DNA from 2 places in the Streptomyces sp. PsTaAH-124 genome. Region 2 is predicted to be linked to the other one. Evidence: riboswitches for the same ligand, from Rfam matches in the RefSeq annotation. Region 2 holds a riboswitch; the other holds the start of a gene.
What was found. Region 2 has a riboswitch for cobalamin ahead of B086_RS0117290 (cobalamin biosynthesis protein). Riboswitches for the same ligand answer to the same signal wherever they lie in the genome.
Positions count from the first base shown of each region.

Region 1: linked by a shared signal. The riboswitch ahead of B086_RS39875 (NAD(P)-dependent oxidoreductase) and the one ahead of B086_RS0117290 (cobalamin biosynthesis protein) in region 2 are both predicted to bind cobalamin.

Region 1 covers NZ_KB892165.1:106,839-114,142, forward strand. Annotated here, with positions in the region: gene B086_RS0112225 (PP2C family protein-serine/threonine phosphatase) at 1-696, opposite strand, end outside; gene cimA (citramalate synthase) at 1,047-2,816, opposite strand; gene B086_RS39875 (NAD(P)-dependent oxidoreductase) at 2,860-3,864, opposite strand; cobalamin riboswitch at 4,137-4,289, opposite strand; gene B086_RS0112240 (TOPRIM nucleotidyl transferase/hydrolase domain-containing protein) at 4,369-4,986, opposite strand; gene B086_RS0112245 (short-chain fatty acyl-CoA regulator family protein) at 5,056-6,468, opposite strand; gene aceA (isocitrate lyase) at 6,861-7,304, shown strand, end outside.
Region 2 covers NZ_KB892169.1:408,712-416,015, forward strand. Annotated here, with positions in the region: gene cobN (cobaltochelatase subunit CobN) at 1-441, opposite strand, end outside; gene B086_RS0117285 (cobyric acid synthase) at 438-1,958, opposite strand; gene B086_RS0117290 (cobalamin biosynthesis protein) at 1,955-2,929, opposite strand; cobalamin riboswitch at 3,026-3,170, opposite strand; gene B086_RS42900 (DUF397 domain-containing protein) at 3,298-3,549, shown strand; gene B086_RS0117295 (hypothetical protein) at 3,631-3,888, shown strand; gene B086_RS45920 (hypothetical protein) at 4,029-4,157, shown strand; gene B086_RS0117305 (helix-turn-helix domain-containing protein) at 4,329-5,150, opposite strand; gene B086_RS0117310 (hypothetical protein) at 5,238-5,459, opposite strand; gene B086_RS0117315 (inorganic phosphate transporter) at 5,506-6,816, opposite strand; gene B086_RS0117320 (class II aldolase/adducin family protein) at 6,985-7,304, shown strand, end outside.

The DNA.
Region 1 (7,304 bases), on a different contig from region 2:
GGGCAGCAGGAGCCGCTGGAACTGCTCGGCGCTGTTGCGGGCCTGGTGGTAGAGGCGGGCGTTCTCGATGGCCACCCCGGCGGTGCCGGCGAGCGCCCGGATGACGCCCTCGTCATGCCGGTCGAAGGGCTGGCCGTCCTTGCGCTCGGAGAGGTAGAGGTTGCCGTAGACGCGTCCGCGCACGCTGATGGCCACGCCGAGCAGGGTGTTCATCGGCGGGTGGCCGGGCGGGAACCCGGCGGACTCCGGATGCCGGGAGATGTCGCGCACCCGCAGCGGCTCGGGGTGGTGGATCAGGTGGCCCAGCAGCCCCCGGCCCCGGGGCAGCTCCACGCCCTTCAGGTCCGCGAGTTCCTCCGCGCTCAGACCGAGCGGGATGAACTCGTCCAGCAGCCGCCCCTCCTCGTCGAGGACGCCCATGGCTCCGTAGCGCGCGCCGACCAGGTCCATGGCGGTGCGCACGATACGGCGCAGCACCCTGGGCAGTTCCAGGTCCCCGGTGATGTCGACGACGGCCTGGAGGAGTTCCTGAAGGGTGCTCTGGGCACGGGCCAGGGCGTGCAGTTGCTCGCCGATGCGGTTCAGGTCGGAGCTGAGCGGAAGGCCGAGCAGTGAGGCGTACGGGTCCTCCCCCGCCGCGTCGCGTGTCCGCGGCTCCTCGTCCCCGTCCCGTGGCCCGTTCCGGTCGTCCGCCATCACCGCTCCGCCGTCCTCCGCCGTCCGCCGCCCGCAGTCCGCTCCGGGCGACCCTCGCGCCCGGCCGTGGTCCGGCCCGTCGCCCGGACCGACTCCGACATATGAACCGCGGACCTGCTCCCACCGCCCGGCGACGGGCCCGCACGCCGCGCGGGGACACCCTATCGGCCCCCTCTTCGGGGCGCGGCGGGGGCGGGGCCGGGGCACCGGGGCGCGTCGGCCGGCGCCCCGGCCGCCGTGTCCGCGCACGGGGACACGGCGGGCCGGAAGAGGACCGGAAAGAGGCCGGAAGGGGGCCGGAGGAGGGGCGGTGACGGTGTGTGCGTGGTGGGGGGAGGTGCGTCGGCGGGTCAGGAGGCCGGGACGCTCGCCCGGGGCCGTCCGGGGGCGCGCAGTGCCTTGTGGGCGAGGGCGTCGGTCAGGGCCTGCATGGCGGCGACGACGACACTGGCGTGCACACCGGTCGTGGTCCACTCCCGTTCGGCGTCGCGGGAGACGACGAGGACGCGGGTCAGCGCGGTGCCGTCCGCGGAACCGTCCGCGGAGCGCTCGGCCACCGCGTCCAGGACGCGGACGCTGTGGTCGGCGAGGCGGACCTCGTCGAGCCACGGCAGGTGCGGGGCGAGGGCCCGGCGCAGGGCCGCGTCGAGCGCTTCGAGGGGGCCGTTGCCCTCGGCGGTGGCGGTGGCCTCCCGGGTGCTCCGGCCGGTCGCCGGGGCGCTGCCGACCGTGCCGTCCATGCCGTCGTTCCCGTCCGTGCCCTCCGCGCCCTCCGCGTCGGGCAGGCTCAGCCGGACCATCGCCTCGGAGACGACCGCGCCGTCCGGGGCGCGGCGCTCCACGACCTGGTACGACAGGGGAGTGAAGGGCGGGAACGGGCGTCCCGGCCCGCCCTGGCCGCCGGGCTCGCCGGCCGTCAGTTCGTCGTGCAGGAGCAGTTCCAGGGAGGCGTCCGCCGCCTCGAAGGACCACCCGCCCGCCTCCAGACGCTTGATCCGGGCGACCGCCCGGGAGAGGGCTTCCAGGTCGTCGAGTCCGAAGCCGAGTTCCAGGCACTTGAGTTCCAGGCTGGTGCGCCCGGCCATCTCGCTCACCAGGATGCGGGTGCCGTTGCCCACGACGTCCGGGTCGATGTGGTGGTAGAGCGCGGGGTCCACCTTGATCGCGCTGGCGTGCAGGCCCGCCTTGTGGGCGAAGGCCGCCGCGCCGACGTAGGGCTGGTGCCGGTCGGGGCTGATGTGCGCGGTCTCGGCGAGGGCGTGGGCGGTGCGGGTCAGGTCGCCGAGCCGGGTGCGCGGCACCACCGGCATGCCGAGCTTGGTGGTGAGGTTGCCGATGACCGCGAACAGGTCGGCGTTGCCCGCCCGTTCGCCGTAGCCGTTGGCGGTGCACTGGACGTGGGTGGCGCCCGCCTCCACGGCGGCGATGGTGTTGGCCACGGCGCACCCGGTGTCGTCCTGGCAGTGGATGCCGATACGGAACCCGGTGCGGGCGGCGACCTCGCCGACGGTCTCGGCGAGCCGGCCGGGGAGCTGGCCGCCGTTGGTGTCGCACAGGACGGCGACGTCGGCGCCCGCGCCCATGGCGGCGTCCAGCACCCGCAGCGCGGTGGCGGGGTCGGCGGCGTAGCCGTCGAAGAAGTGTTCGGCGTCGAGGAAGACCCGGCGGCCCTCGGCCACCAGGAGGCGCACGGTGTCCCGGACCATCGCACAGTTCTCCGCCACGTCCGTGCGCAGCGCCCGTTCGATGTGCCGCCGGTCGGACTTGGCGACCAGGGTGATCACCGGGGCCCGGGAGTCGAGCAGGGCCCGTACCTGCGGGTCCTGTTCGGCGCTGCGGCCCGGCTTGCGGGTGCTGCCGAAGGCGACCAACGCGGCGTGCTTCAGGTGCAGTTCATCCGTCGCTCGGGCGAAGAACGCGGTGTCCTTGGGCAGTGCGCCCGGCCAGCCGCCCTCGATGAAGCCGACGCCCAGGGCGTCCAGGGTGCGGGCGGTGGTGAGCTTCTCCGCGACGGAGTAGGAGATCCCCTCGCGCTGTGCGCCGTCGCGGAGGGTGGTGTCGTAGAGATGGAAATCGTCGCCGAGGGGGGTGTCTGCCGGTGTGGTGCGGGTGTGAGCCACTGGGCGTCCTTCCTGGGGAGTTCCTGGGTCCGTGCGCGGCGGTCTACGGGAGCACGGTCCTACGGCGCGAGCGGTCGCCGTCCCAGGCGGCGCGGTTGACCGGTGCGGCGGGGAGGTCGCCGCGCAGCGCCGTCCCGAGCTGGGTGACCGCGGAGTCGGTCATCCGCACGATGGTCTCGGCGGTCAGTCCGGCGGTGTGCGGGGTGAGGATGACGCGCGGGTGGCTGAGCAGCGGGTGCCCGGCGGGCAGCGGCTCCGGTTCGACGACGTCGAGTCCGGCCGCCGCGATGTGGCCGCTCTCCAGCGCGGCGACCAGCGCCTCGGTGTCGAGGACGCCGCCGCGGGAGCAGTTGACGACGAAGGAGCCGCGCGGCAGCCGGGCGAGCTGGTCGGCGCCGATCATCTGCCGCGAGGTCGCGGTCAGGGCGGGCGCGAGCGCGAGGATCGTGGACCGGGACAGCAACTCGTCCAGGGAGGTGACGAGTTCGGCGCCGACCAGATGGGCGATGCGGGGATCGGCGTACGGGTCGTAGGCGAGTACGTCCGCGCCGAAACCGGCGGTCAGCTTCCGGGCGGTCTCGGCGCCGACGTAGCCGAGTCCGACGACGCCCACCGTCCTGCCGTGCAGTTCGTGGAGGCTGAGGTCGCTGCGCTGCCGCCAGGCGGAGCCGTCGCGGGTGGCCGGGTCGGCCCAGTGGAGCTGTTTGAGCGTGGCCAGGATCAGCATGACGATGTGTTCGCTGACCGGAATCCGGCCGAAACCGAGCTGGTTGACGACGAGGATCCCGAATTCGGTGGCCGCCTCGATGTCGACGTTGTCGGTGCCGAATCCGGAGGTGGAGACGACGGTGAGCCGGGGTGCCGCCGCGAGTATCCGGCGGCTGACTTTCTCGGGATAGCGCACCCAGAGCGCGTCGGCGTCGGCCACCGCCGACATCACCTCGGATTCCTCGGAGGAATCCACGACGACGACTTCGGCACCGAGGCCGCGCAGTCTGTCGGCGCCCGAGGAGTCGTACATCGGACGCCAGAGAACGATCTTTGTCACTTCTTCTCTTCCCATCCCCGGATGCTCACGCACGCGGAATCGGCGGTGTCTGAGGGGCGGTGCGCGGGCCACGCGGCACAGGTCGGCAGCGCAAGCGGCCACCGGGGCGGTCGGTTCGCGTGCGGTCACCGTGGAACGCGTGCGCGCGGGCACGCCGGATTCAGCCCCCGACGGAGCTAGGCGAGGATTGCGAATGCAGGCGCCGAAAGCGTGCGGCGCCCTGTCCCGGCATGCGGGAGATTCCCGTAACGCATCAGCACCATCCTCGTGGGCCTCGTCGTGACACCTGCGGGCGGCAATCTGACTTCCGGGGATTTCTCCCCGGTCACAGTGGCGGGACCGTGCCGGATTCTCACCGGCTTCCCCGCTTCGCAGGCACTGGTGATTCATGTATAGCAGCGGGCCCCGTTCCCCGGACCCCCCTACGGCCGCCGCGAACCCCCTATTCGGTACGGGAATTCCCGAGGGGTCGGGCGGAGCGCCGCCCGCCCGGGTGCCCGGCGGTCACACTCGGGCAAGCAGGGCGGCGAGCGGGGCCGGTACGTGTCCCGGCGCGAGGGCCTCCACGAGGACCCGGCCGTAGTGGATCTTGCGGCCCTTCTTGGTGCCGAGGAAGCGCCGCAGCCGCTGGTGCGCGGTGCGCTCGCGCTGCGCGGGCTGGTTCCCGAAGGTCCGCAGGGCGCGCAGGTCGCCCTCGTCCCGGATCAGTTCCTCGACGCGGGCGACACCCAGGGCGCGGACGAGTTCGTCCTCCAGGTCCGCCGCGCACACGAAGTACGCGTCCGGTGCCGCACCGGCCGGGGCGAGGGCGCGGGCGTAGTAGCGGCGCTCCCCCTCGTCGCACAGTCCGGTGAGACGCAGGCCGAGGCCGGTGGGGCCGAGGAGGCGGGCGAAGCGCCCGACGTTGGTGACACCGCCCATCGGCAGCACGCAGACGCCCTCGGCTGCCAGGTCCCGGCCGTCCCGGGCGGCCAGCGCGTCGACCGCCGCCGCATCGCTCGGCCCTTCGAGCAGGACGGCGGTCCGGACGGGCAGCAGCGCGGCCCGTTCGCGCGCGGGACCGCCGGGTCCGCCCGACGCCCACGCGAGGACCGCTTCCCGGAACGCGTCCATGTCAGCCATGGGAGGAGTCTCCGCCCCGCTCACGCCACCGTGCCAGAGGATTTCCCCGGCCCCGGACCCGGACCCGGCCTACGTGAGCGGCCCGGCGCCCGTGACCGGATAGGGCACGAAGGTGCTGCTGTGCTGGTCGATGAGCAGCGGGCGGCCGAGCGGTGGCGCGGCCCGCTGCGAGCAGTCGAGGCGTTCGCAGACGCGGCAGCCCATGCCGATGGGAGTGGCCGCCGCGGCGTTGCCGAGGTCCAGGCCCTCGGAGTAGACGAGGCGGTGGGCGTGGCGGATCTCGCAGCCGAGGCCGATGGCGTAGACCCGGCCGGGCTCGCCCCAGCCGCCGCGGTGCCGGGTGACGGCGCGGGCGGTCCACAGGTAGCGGCGCCCGTCGGGCATGGCGGCGATCTGCACATGGATGCGGCCGGGCACGGCGAACGCCTCGTACACGTTCCACAGCGGGCAGGTGCCGCCGCCCCGGGAGAAGTGGAAGTCGGTGGCCGACTGGCGCTTGGACATGTTGCCGGCCCGGTCGACGCGGACGAAGGAGAAGGGGACGCCGAGCAGCCGGGGCCGCTGGAGGGTGCTCAGCCGGTGGCAGACGGTCTCGTAGCCGACTCCGTAGTGGTCGGTGAGGCGTTCGATGTCGTAGCGGGCCTCCTCGGCCGCCGCGTGGAACGCGGTGTACGGGAGGATCAGCGCGGCGGCGAAGTAGTGGGCGATGCCGATGCGGGTCAGGCCGTGGGCCGGGGTGCCGGGGGCGAAGTCCTCGGCGGCCAGCCGGGCGAAGTCGTCGCCGTGTTCCAGCAGGGCGAGCTGGGTGGCCATGCGGAAGGCGCGGCGGCCGGGGCGCAGCCGCGGGGACAGGTGCAGGGTGCGGGTGCTCTCGTCGTAGTGGTGCAGCCGGTCGCCGGTCTCGGCGGCCAGGTGGACGCCGTGGGAGGCGGCGAGCCGGGCGGTGAGGGCGGCGGTCGTCTCGCCCGGCCGGACCCCGGTCCGCGCGGCCAGGTCCTCGGCGGCGAGGTCGGTGGCGTGCAGGTAGTTGCGCCGCCGGTAGAAGAAGTCCCGTACCTCCTCGTGCGGTGAGGAGGCGGGGGTGCGCGCGCCGTCCCGGCCGTCGGTGGCACCGGCCAGCCGCTCGGACAGCTCCTGGTTGCGGCGGCCGAGGTCCAGCAGCACCCGGGCCACGGCGGGCGTCCGGGAGGCGAGGTCGGCGAGATCGGCCGCGGTGACCCGGGACTCGGCGATCTCCCCGGCCAGCGCCTCACGCAGGTCGGCCACCAGCCGGGTGGTGTCGCGCTCGGAGAAGAAGCCCGGGTCGATGCCGAAGGTCTCGGTCAGCCGGAGCAGCACGGGCACGGTGAGCGGCCGGGAGTCGTGCTCCATCTGGTTCAGATAGCTGGGCGAGATGCACAGCACCCGGGCCAGTTCGGCCTGGCTCATCCGGCGGTCCTCGCGCAGCCGCCGCAGCCGGGCGCCCGCGTACGTCCTGCTCACCGCTCACTCCTCCGGGCCGACGGCACGTCCCGCCCAGCCTAGGCGAACCGGCGCCGTGCGCGGTCTTCGCAACCTTGGCAAAAAACGAGGGAAAGATACGCAGAACTTGGCAGCCGTCCATGGTTGTTGGCACTCAGTGCCAGTGCCAGAGTCGTAGTGCGGCCCGCCGGAACGGGCCGGCGCCACCGGGGAGCGGGGTCCGATTCACCGCCCTGACGTCGGAGATCCTGACACCGGTGGCGTCCCGGACCGGCAACGTTGCTCACGTGCGCCCACCACGGGTGGCGGCGGGCCGCACCCTTCGACGAGTCGTTCAAGACACGCAGTGCCATTACACGCCATGACGGCCGGTGGATTCGCATCCGTGGCAGACCGAGGAGACGGTGACAGACATGACCAAGCCGAACACACAGGCGGCCGCGGAACTCGCCCGGCGCTGGGCCACCGACCCGCGCTGGCAGGGCGTCCAGCGCACCTACGGCGCCGAGGACGTGGTCCGCCTCTCCGGCAGCGTCCGCGAGGAGCACACCCTGGCCCGGCGCGGCGCCGAGCGGCTGTGGCGGCAACTGCACGAACTCGACTACGTGCACGCGCTCGGCGCGCTCACCGGCGGCCAGGCCGTCCAGCAGGTCAGGGCGGGTCTCCAGGCGGTCTACCTGTCCGGCTGGCAGGTCGCCGCCGACGCCAACCAGGCCGGTCACACCTACCCGGACCAGAGCCTGTACCCGGCCAACTCCGTGCCCCAGGTGGTGCGCCGGATCAACAACGCGCTGCTGCGCGCCGACCAGATCGCCACCGCCGAGGACGCGGGCGACACCACCGACTGGCTGGCGCCG
Region 2 (7,304 bases):
GCGCGGACGCTCCCCGCGCACCCCGAACTCCGGCATCCGGCGCGGCTCCTCGAAGCCCTCGCCGGTCAGCAGCACCGTGTCGGACAGGAACCGGGCCAGCTCGGCGAGGTTGTCCGGGCCGCCCTCCACCAGGTAGCGCAGCGCCTCGGCGACCACACCGGCGGGCACCGACGACTCGGCCATCAGCTCCGCGTCCGGCACGCTCTCGCCGCCCAGCAGCACGGTCGGCACACCGGACGCCTTCAGCGCGGCGAGCCCGTCCTCCCAGGCGCGCTTGCCGCCCAGCAGCCGCACCACGGCGAGGTCCGCGCCGTCCAGCAGCGCGGGCAGCTCACCGGTCACGTCCACCCGGGTCGGGTTGCCGATCCGGTAGGACGCCCCGCAGGCGCGGGCCGCCAGCAGATCGGTGTCGGCGGTGGACAACAACAACACTGTGCTCATGCGGGCGCTCCCGGTGGAATGAAAGGCAGTCCTTGCGGCGCGCCGGACTCGATGAGCCGCCACAGCGCGTCCGTGTCCGCGTGCTGTTCGATCAGGTCGCCGAGCCGGTCGAGCTGCTCCTCGCGCAGCGCGGCGAACGACGTGGTGGGCGAGGGCACGAAACGGCGGCCCGCGGCGGCGGCGACCACCCGCAGGAAGGCCCGGCGGAAGCCGTCCGACTCCAGCGAGCCGTGCCAGTGCGTGCCCCAGACCGAGCCGGCCCGGCAGCCGTCGAGGAAGGGCTCGCCGCCGGTGACGTCGGCGACGCCGTGATGGATCTCGTAGCCCTCGACCCGCTCGCCGAGGGCCGTCCCCTCGGGCCGGGCGAGGGTCTTGTCCGGGGCGAACCGGACGCGTACGGGCAGCAGTCCGAGCCCGTCGACCCGGCCGCGACGGCTCTCGACGTCGTCCTCGATGTGCTCGCCGAGGAGCTGGAAGCCGCCGCAGACACCGAGGACGGGCCGCCCCTCGGCGGCCCGGCGGCGCAGCGCGTCCGCGAGGCCCCGCTCGCGCAGCCAGTCCAGCGCCCGCACGGTGCCGCGGGTGCCCGGGACCACGACGAGATCGGCGTCGGCCAGTTCCTCGGGCCGGTCCACGAACCGCACGACGACGCCCGGTTCGGCGGCCAGCGCGTCCACGTCGGTGAAGTTGGACATCAGCGGGACGGCGCAGACGGCGACCCGCAGCACGTCCTCGCCGACCGGCGGCGCCACGGCGGACTCCCGTACGGCACCGCGCAGCGACACCCGCAGTCCGTCCTCCTCGTCGATGCCGAGCCCGTGCCGGAAGGGCAGCACCCCGTAGGTGTGCCGCCCGGTGAGCCCGTGCAGCATGCCGATGCCGGGTTCGAGCAGCGAGACGTCGCCGCGGAACTTGTTGACGAGGAAACCGGCGACCAGTTCCTGGTCCTCGGGACAGAGCAGGGCCACGGTGCCGAAGAAGGAGGCGAAGACGCCGCCGCGGTCGATGTCGCCGACGACGACCACCGGCAGCCGCGCGCCGCGCGCGATGCCCATGTTGACGATGTCGGTGCGGCGCAGATTGATCTCGGCCGGACTGCCCGCGCCCTCGCAGATCACCGCGTCGTAGGAGCCGCGCAGTTCGGCCAGGCAGTCCAGCACCGTGCCCAGCAGCCGCTGCTGGCGCCCGCCGTGGTAGCCGCGCGCGCTCATCTCGCCCACCGGCCTGCCCAGCAGCACCACTTGGCTGCTCTGCTCGCCGCCCGGCTTGAGCAGCACCGGGTTCATCAGCGCGGTCGGCTCGATCCGGCACGCCTGCGCCTGCATGGCCTGCGCCCGGCCGATCTCGGCGCCCTCACGGGTGACGAACGAGTTGAGGGACATGTTCTGCGCCTTGAACGGCGCGACCTTGACGCCCTGGCGTGCCAGCCACCGGCAGATCCCGGCGGTGACGACGCTCTTCCCGGCGTCGGAGGTGGTCCCGGCGACGAGCAGCCCGCCGCCCCGGCCACCGCTCATGACGTACGTCCCTTCGTCCGACGGTCGCGACGGCCGCACAGGAGCCTCACGGCGGCGCAGGTGCCGAGCGCGAGCCAGCTCACGCGCCGTGAGAGCCGTACGGCCCGGTCGATGTCACCGGCCCGCACCGCGCGCCCCGCCGCGCCGTTCAGCACCGGCCGGTGCTCCACGCGCCCGGCGTACGACAGCGTGCCGCCGAGGCGGACGCCGAGCGCGCCCGCGAACGAGGCTTCCACCGGCCCGGCGTTGGGGCTCGGGTGCCGTCCGGCGTCCGCGCGCCAGGCGCGCACGGCGCCGCGCGGATCGCCGCCCGCCGCGGTGGCCAGGACGGCGGTCAGCCGGGCGCCCGGCCAGCCGGCCAGGTCGTCCAGGCGGGCGGAGGCCCAGCCGAAGCGCCGGTGGCGGGGCGACTTGTGGCCGACCATGGCGTCCAGGGTGTTGACGGCACGGAAGCCGAGAAGGCCGGGCACGCCCGCGACGGCGCCCCAGACGAGGGCGCCGACCACGGCGTCGGAGGTGTTCTCGGCGACCGACTCGACGACCGCGCGGGCGATCTGGGCGGCGTCCAGCGCCTGCGGGTCGCGCCCGCACAGATGCGGCAGCCGCGCCCGCGCGGCCTCGATGTCGCCGGACTCCAGGGCCTGTCCGACGGCGCGGGCCTCGCGGGCCAGCGAGGTGCCGCCGACCACGGCCCAGGTGGCGGCGCCGGTCAGCAGGACGGAGGCGGTGTACGGGAAGCGGGAGGCGCGGGCGGCGCGGGCGGCGGCGGCCCCCAGCGCGACGGCGCCACCGGCGCACACGGCGGTGTGCAGCGCGCCCCAGCCGCGGTGGTCGTGCCACAGCGCACGTTCGACGGCGCCCGCGGCCCGCCCGAACACGGCGACCGGATGCCCGCGGCGCGGGTCGCCGAGGAGCAGGTCACCGAGGAGGCCGGCGGCGGCGCCGTACGCGAAGACGCGATCGGCACCCATCGGGTCAGCCGGCCGCGGGGTCGGTCAGGGAGTCGCTGATGAACCTCGGTCGGCAGCCGCGCATGGCGATGGTCCTCACTCAGGGTGTCCGCGCCCTGGTTCGACGTGACCGGCGGCGAGAGTTCCTGGCTTCCGGGGGTGTTCCTCCCCGGTGACAGTGGCGGGACCGCGCCGGATTCGCACCGGCTTCCTCTTCTGCCGCCGTACATGGCCCCGGAAGTCCACCACGGCCCCGGAACAGCCGTCAACTTGCCGTTGACCTGCGGCGGGGTGGTGTGCCGAGGCTCATATCCCCGATCCGGGCCCGCGGACTTGAAACGGCTCCTTCTGGCCTCTTTCCCGGCGGCGAAGCTGGGAAGACTCCTGTCATGAACATCCATGGGGGCTGGAGGAGGCGGGCGTCGGCAGGCAGGGAGCCGACGGGGCGCGCTTGGGTCAGGAGCAGCTACTCGGCGAGCGGCGGAGAGTGCGTGGAGGCAGCTTGGGAGCAGGGCCGTGTGCTCGTGGGCGACTCGAAGCGGCCGGTGGACGGCGCGAGCGGGCCCGTGCTCGCCTTTCGCCGTACGGCGTGGTGTGGTTTTCTGGCGGGGCTGGTGAACCCGGAAGCGGGCGGCTCGTGATCGCCCCGGGGGACGGGAGGTCCACCTATGCGGGACCGAGCTGACGGAACGGCGTCGGCGGTGGGAAACCGCGATGGAACCATGGAGAACCGGACGTCCGCGGCGCTCCCGCTGATCCTCTTCTCCTCGGCCACCGGGATCCTCGCGGTGGGGGCCGGCGCGTTGGCGGCGCTGCTGGTACCGGACGGCGCGGCGCGCGGCGTTGTCTGGCTGCTGGTCACCGCGCTGGTGGCCGTCGGCGGCGGACTGTGGTGGGGGCTCACTCCGCTCACGGAGCGGCTGAGGGTCCTGAACCGGGCCCTTGAGACGGTTCAGCCCCGGGGCGAGCCCCCTCGCTGACCCCGCCGGGCACGGCGGCACCGGAGCGCCGACGCAGCGCTCTGCCCACGGTGGCGCCGAGCGCTGTGAGGACCGCCGCGCCGACCGCCCCGGTGACAGTGGTAGTCAGCGGGGTGGCCGCCGCGAACGGAACGGCGGGAGTGACCCGGGTGGCCACGGCGATGCTCAGCAGGAGGACGCTCGCGCACGCCGTGGCCACCAGCATGCGGGCGGACAGCAGCCGGATCTCGTTGGAGACCCGGGCGTTCTCCAGCTCGATCAGCCGCTGAAGCCACTCGGGCTGCTTGATCGCCTCGACCTTGACCGTGTTGTCGTCGAGTGGAGCAGCGTTCTCCGGCTCGGCGCCCCCCGTACGCAGGCGCTGCCACCACGTTCGTATTCCGAAGACCGCCATGGTCCTCCCACCCCGTTCCCGCCCGGGTCGTCGTCCCGTCCCGGGGTCAGCTGTTGTCCAGGCTCCCTCTGACTGCGCCGAGCAGGTCGGTCATCCGGTCGCCCTCGTACGCGATGGCGCTGATCTCCTCGAAGCACTCCTGGTAGCGGGCCATCAGGGCCAGATCATCGCGGCTCGACAAGCCGCCTCCTGGTCCCTCCACGTAGAGCAGGTCGTCGTCGTCGCGGAAGCTGAGCAGGATGAACGGCGTCGCGACGCTGAAGTGCGCCCCGGCGGAGAACGGCAGCACCCGCAGATTGGTGCGCGGGTGCTCCGTGAGGGACAGCAGATGATCGATCTGCCGTCGCATCACGGCGGGTCCGCCGACCTGCCGCCGCACGGCCGCCTCGTCCAGGACGATGTCGATCCGGGGACCGTCGCTCCCGTCGAAGAACCGCTCCTGCCGGGAGAGCCGGAGGTCCACCTGCTGGCGCAGCAGCGACTCGGGGCCCAGCGCCGACAGCAGCGCCGTGGCGTAGTCCTCCGTCTGCACGAGCCCCGGCAGGATGGTCGGGTTGTACATGCGGATCGTGTCCGCCGACCCCTCGTACCCCAGGTACAAGGCGTACTGGGGCGACACCACGTCGCTGTACTGCGCCCACCATGACTGTCCTTTCGAGCCGCGTGCCGCGTCCTCCAGCTCCGCGACCAGACCGGCGTCCGTGACCTCGTACAGCTGGAGCAGGGCCCGCAGGTCCGTGACCCCGAGACTGACCGTCCCGGCCTCGATCCTGATCAGTTTGGAGAGCGACCATTCGAGGGCCTTCGTTGCGTCCCGCTGGGTCAACCCGGCGTTCTCGCGTGCCTTGCGCAGTTCGATTCGCAGCAAAAACCCCCGTAAGCGTCATAGAACGGCTCACGGGGGTCGATGCGGATGGTGCGGCCGGGGACTGAGCGGCCGCAGGGCTTCCTGTGGTCAGCCCAGAATCAGGGAAATTCCGTAGGCGACAGCCGCCGCACACAGCGCGAAGCACGCATAGGCACCGGCGGTGGCGGCGACGGCCGACTCGCCGCGGGTCGACGCGGCCTCGCGGCGGGACAGGCCCGCGATGCCGAGGGTGAACAGGGCCACCAGGCCGACGGTGGCCACGAGACTGACGCCGAAGACGGAGCCGAGCGCCGCCCAGTCGATCTTCATGTCGGAGCTGCTTTCTTGATTCTCGGGAGCCGGGTGGGGCGCGCGGTCAGACGGCCGCGGCGGGCGGGGTGGCCGCCGCCGGGGTCGCGACCGGGCTCGGGTCGAGGACGGGGACGGGCGCCGGGGCGGGGATGGTGGCCATGAGGCCGTCGGCCGCCGTCGCGCCCGCCAGGGGCGCCGCCGGTGCCGCGACCGGGGGCGGGGCCACCGCGGCGATCGCCTGGGTCACCACACCGGCCGGTTCCCCGGCGGCGGGCTCGGCCGCGTTGACGTTGGTGTGGTCGACGACCTGGCGGCGGGAGATCTTCCAGATCGCGAAGCTCGCGGCCACCAGGAACACGGCGACCAGCGTGGTGCCCCAGTCGCCCAGACCGGTGACGGCCTCGGCGCCCGCGCCGACCACCGCGGCGGCCGGCAGCGTCAGCACCCAGGCGACGGCCATGCGGCCCGCGGTGGACCAGCGGACCACACCGCCCTTGCGGCCCAGGCCCGCACCCATCACCGAGCCGGAGACGACATGCGTGGTGGAGAGCGAGAAGCCCAGGTGGGAAGAGGCCAGGATGGCTGCCGCCGAGCTGGTCTGGGCGGCGAAGCCCTGCTGCGGCTGGAGGTCGGTCAGGCCCGTGCCCATGGTGCGGATGATGCGCCAGCCGCCGATGTAGGTGCCGAGCGCGATGGCCAGACCCGCGGAGAGGATCACCCAGGTGGGAGGGTTGGCGCCGGGGGAGACGGCGCCACCGGCGATCAGGGCGAGGGTGATGATGCCCATCGTCTTCTGCGCGTCGTTGGTGCCGTGCGCCAGCGAGACCAGGCCCGCGGAGGCGATCTGCCCGGCCCGGTGGCCCTTCTCGGCGGCCTTGCCGTCCGTCTTCGCACCGATCCTGTACGACAGCCGGGTCGCGACCACCGCGGCGACACCCGCGACGACCGGCGCGGCGACCGCCGGGATCATGACCTTGGTGACCAGGACGTCGCCGTGCACGGCACCGACGCCGGCCGAGGCGATGGTGGCGCCGATCAGACCGCCCAGCAGGGCGTGCGAGGAACTGGACGGGAGCCCGACCAGCCAGGTCAGCAGATTCCAGAGGATCGCGCCGACCAGGGCGGCGAAGATGACCTCGGGACGGATGCCGGTCTCGTCGACGAGACCCTTGGAGATCGTGTTGGCGACCTCCACGGAGAGGAACGCGCCCACCAGGTTCAGCACGGCGGACATGGCCACCGCGACCTTGGGCTTGAGTGCGCCGGTGGAGATGGTGGTGGCCATCGCGTTGGCGGTGTCGTGGAAACCGTTCGTGAAATCAAACGCGAGTGCGGTTACCACCACAATCGCGAGGATCAGCGAGAAGCTTTCCATTTACCCAGGCAATCGTTCGAGCGTCATTGGCTCGTCGAACGTAGGTAACCCGGGTGAACGGAAGATGAACTGGGACGGTCGCAGTGGTGTCCGAACCTGTGGCCTGTCTCCCACTTCCGGGAGATCCGCTTCCGGTCCGGACCCCCGCCGGGCTGGCAGGATCGCCGCATGGCTGAACGACGGCGGGAGACCGGGCACACGGGACGCGCGAGCGGCACGCGCGGGACCCAGGAGACACACGAGATCCGGGCGGCACAGGAGACAGGGGAGGCGCCGCCGGACGAGGATGAGGACGAGACGGCCCGCGCCTGGCGGGACCTGGTGGACACGGCCCGCCGCACCGTCGCCGACGGCCTGGTCGTCGGGACCTCGGGCAATGTGTCGGTACGGGTGGGGGACACCGTCCTCGTCACCCCGTCGGGCGTCCCCTACGACCGGCTCACCCCGGACGATGTGACGGGCGTCGCACTCGACGGCCGACAGGTGCT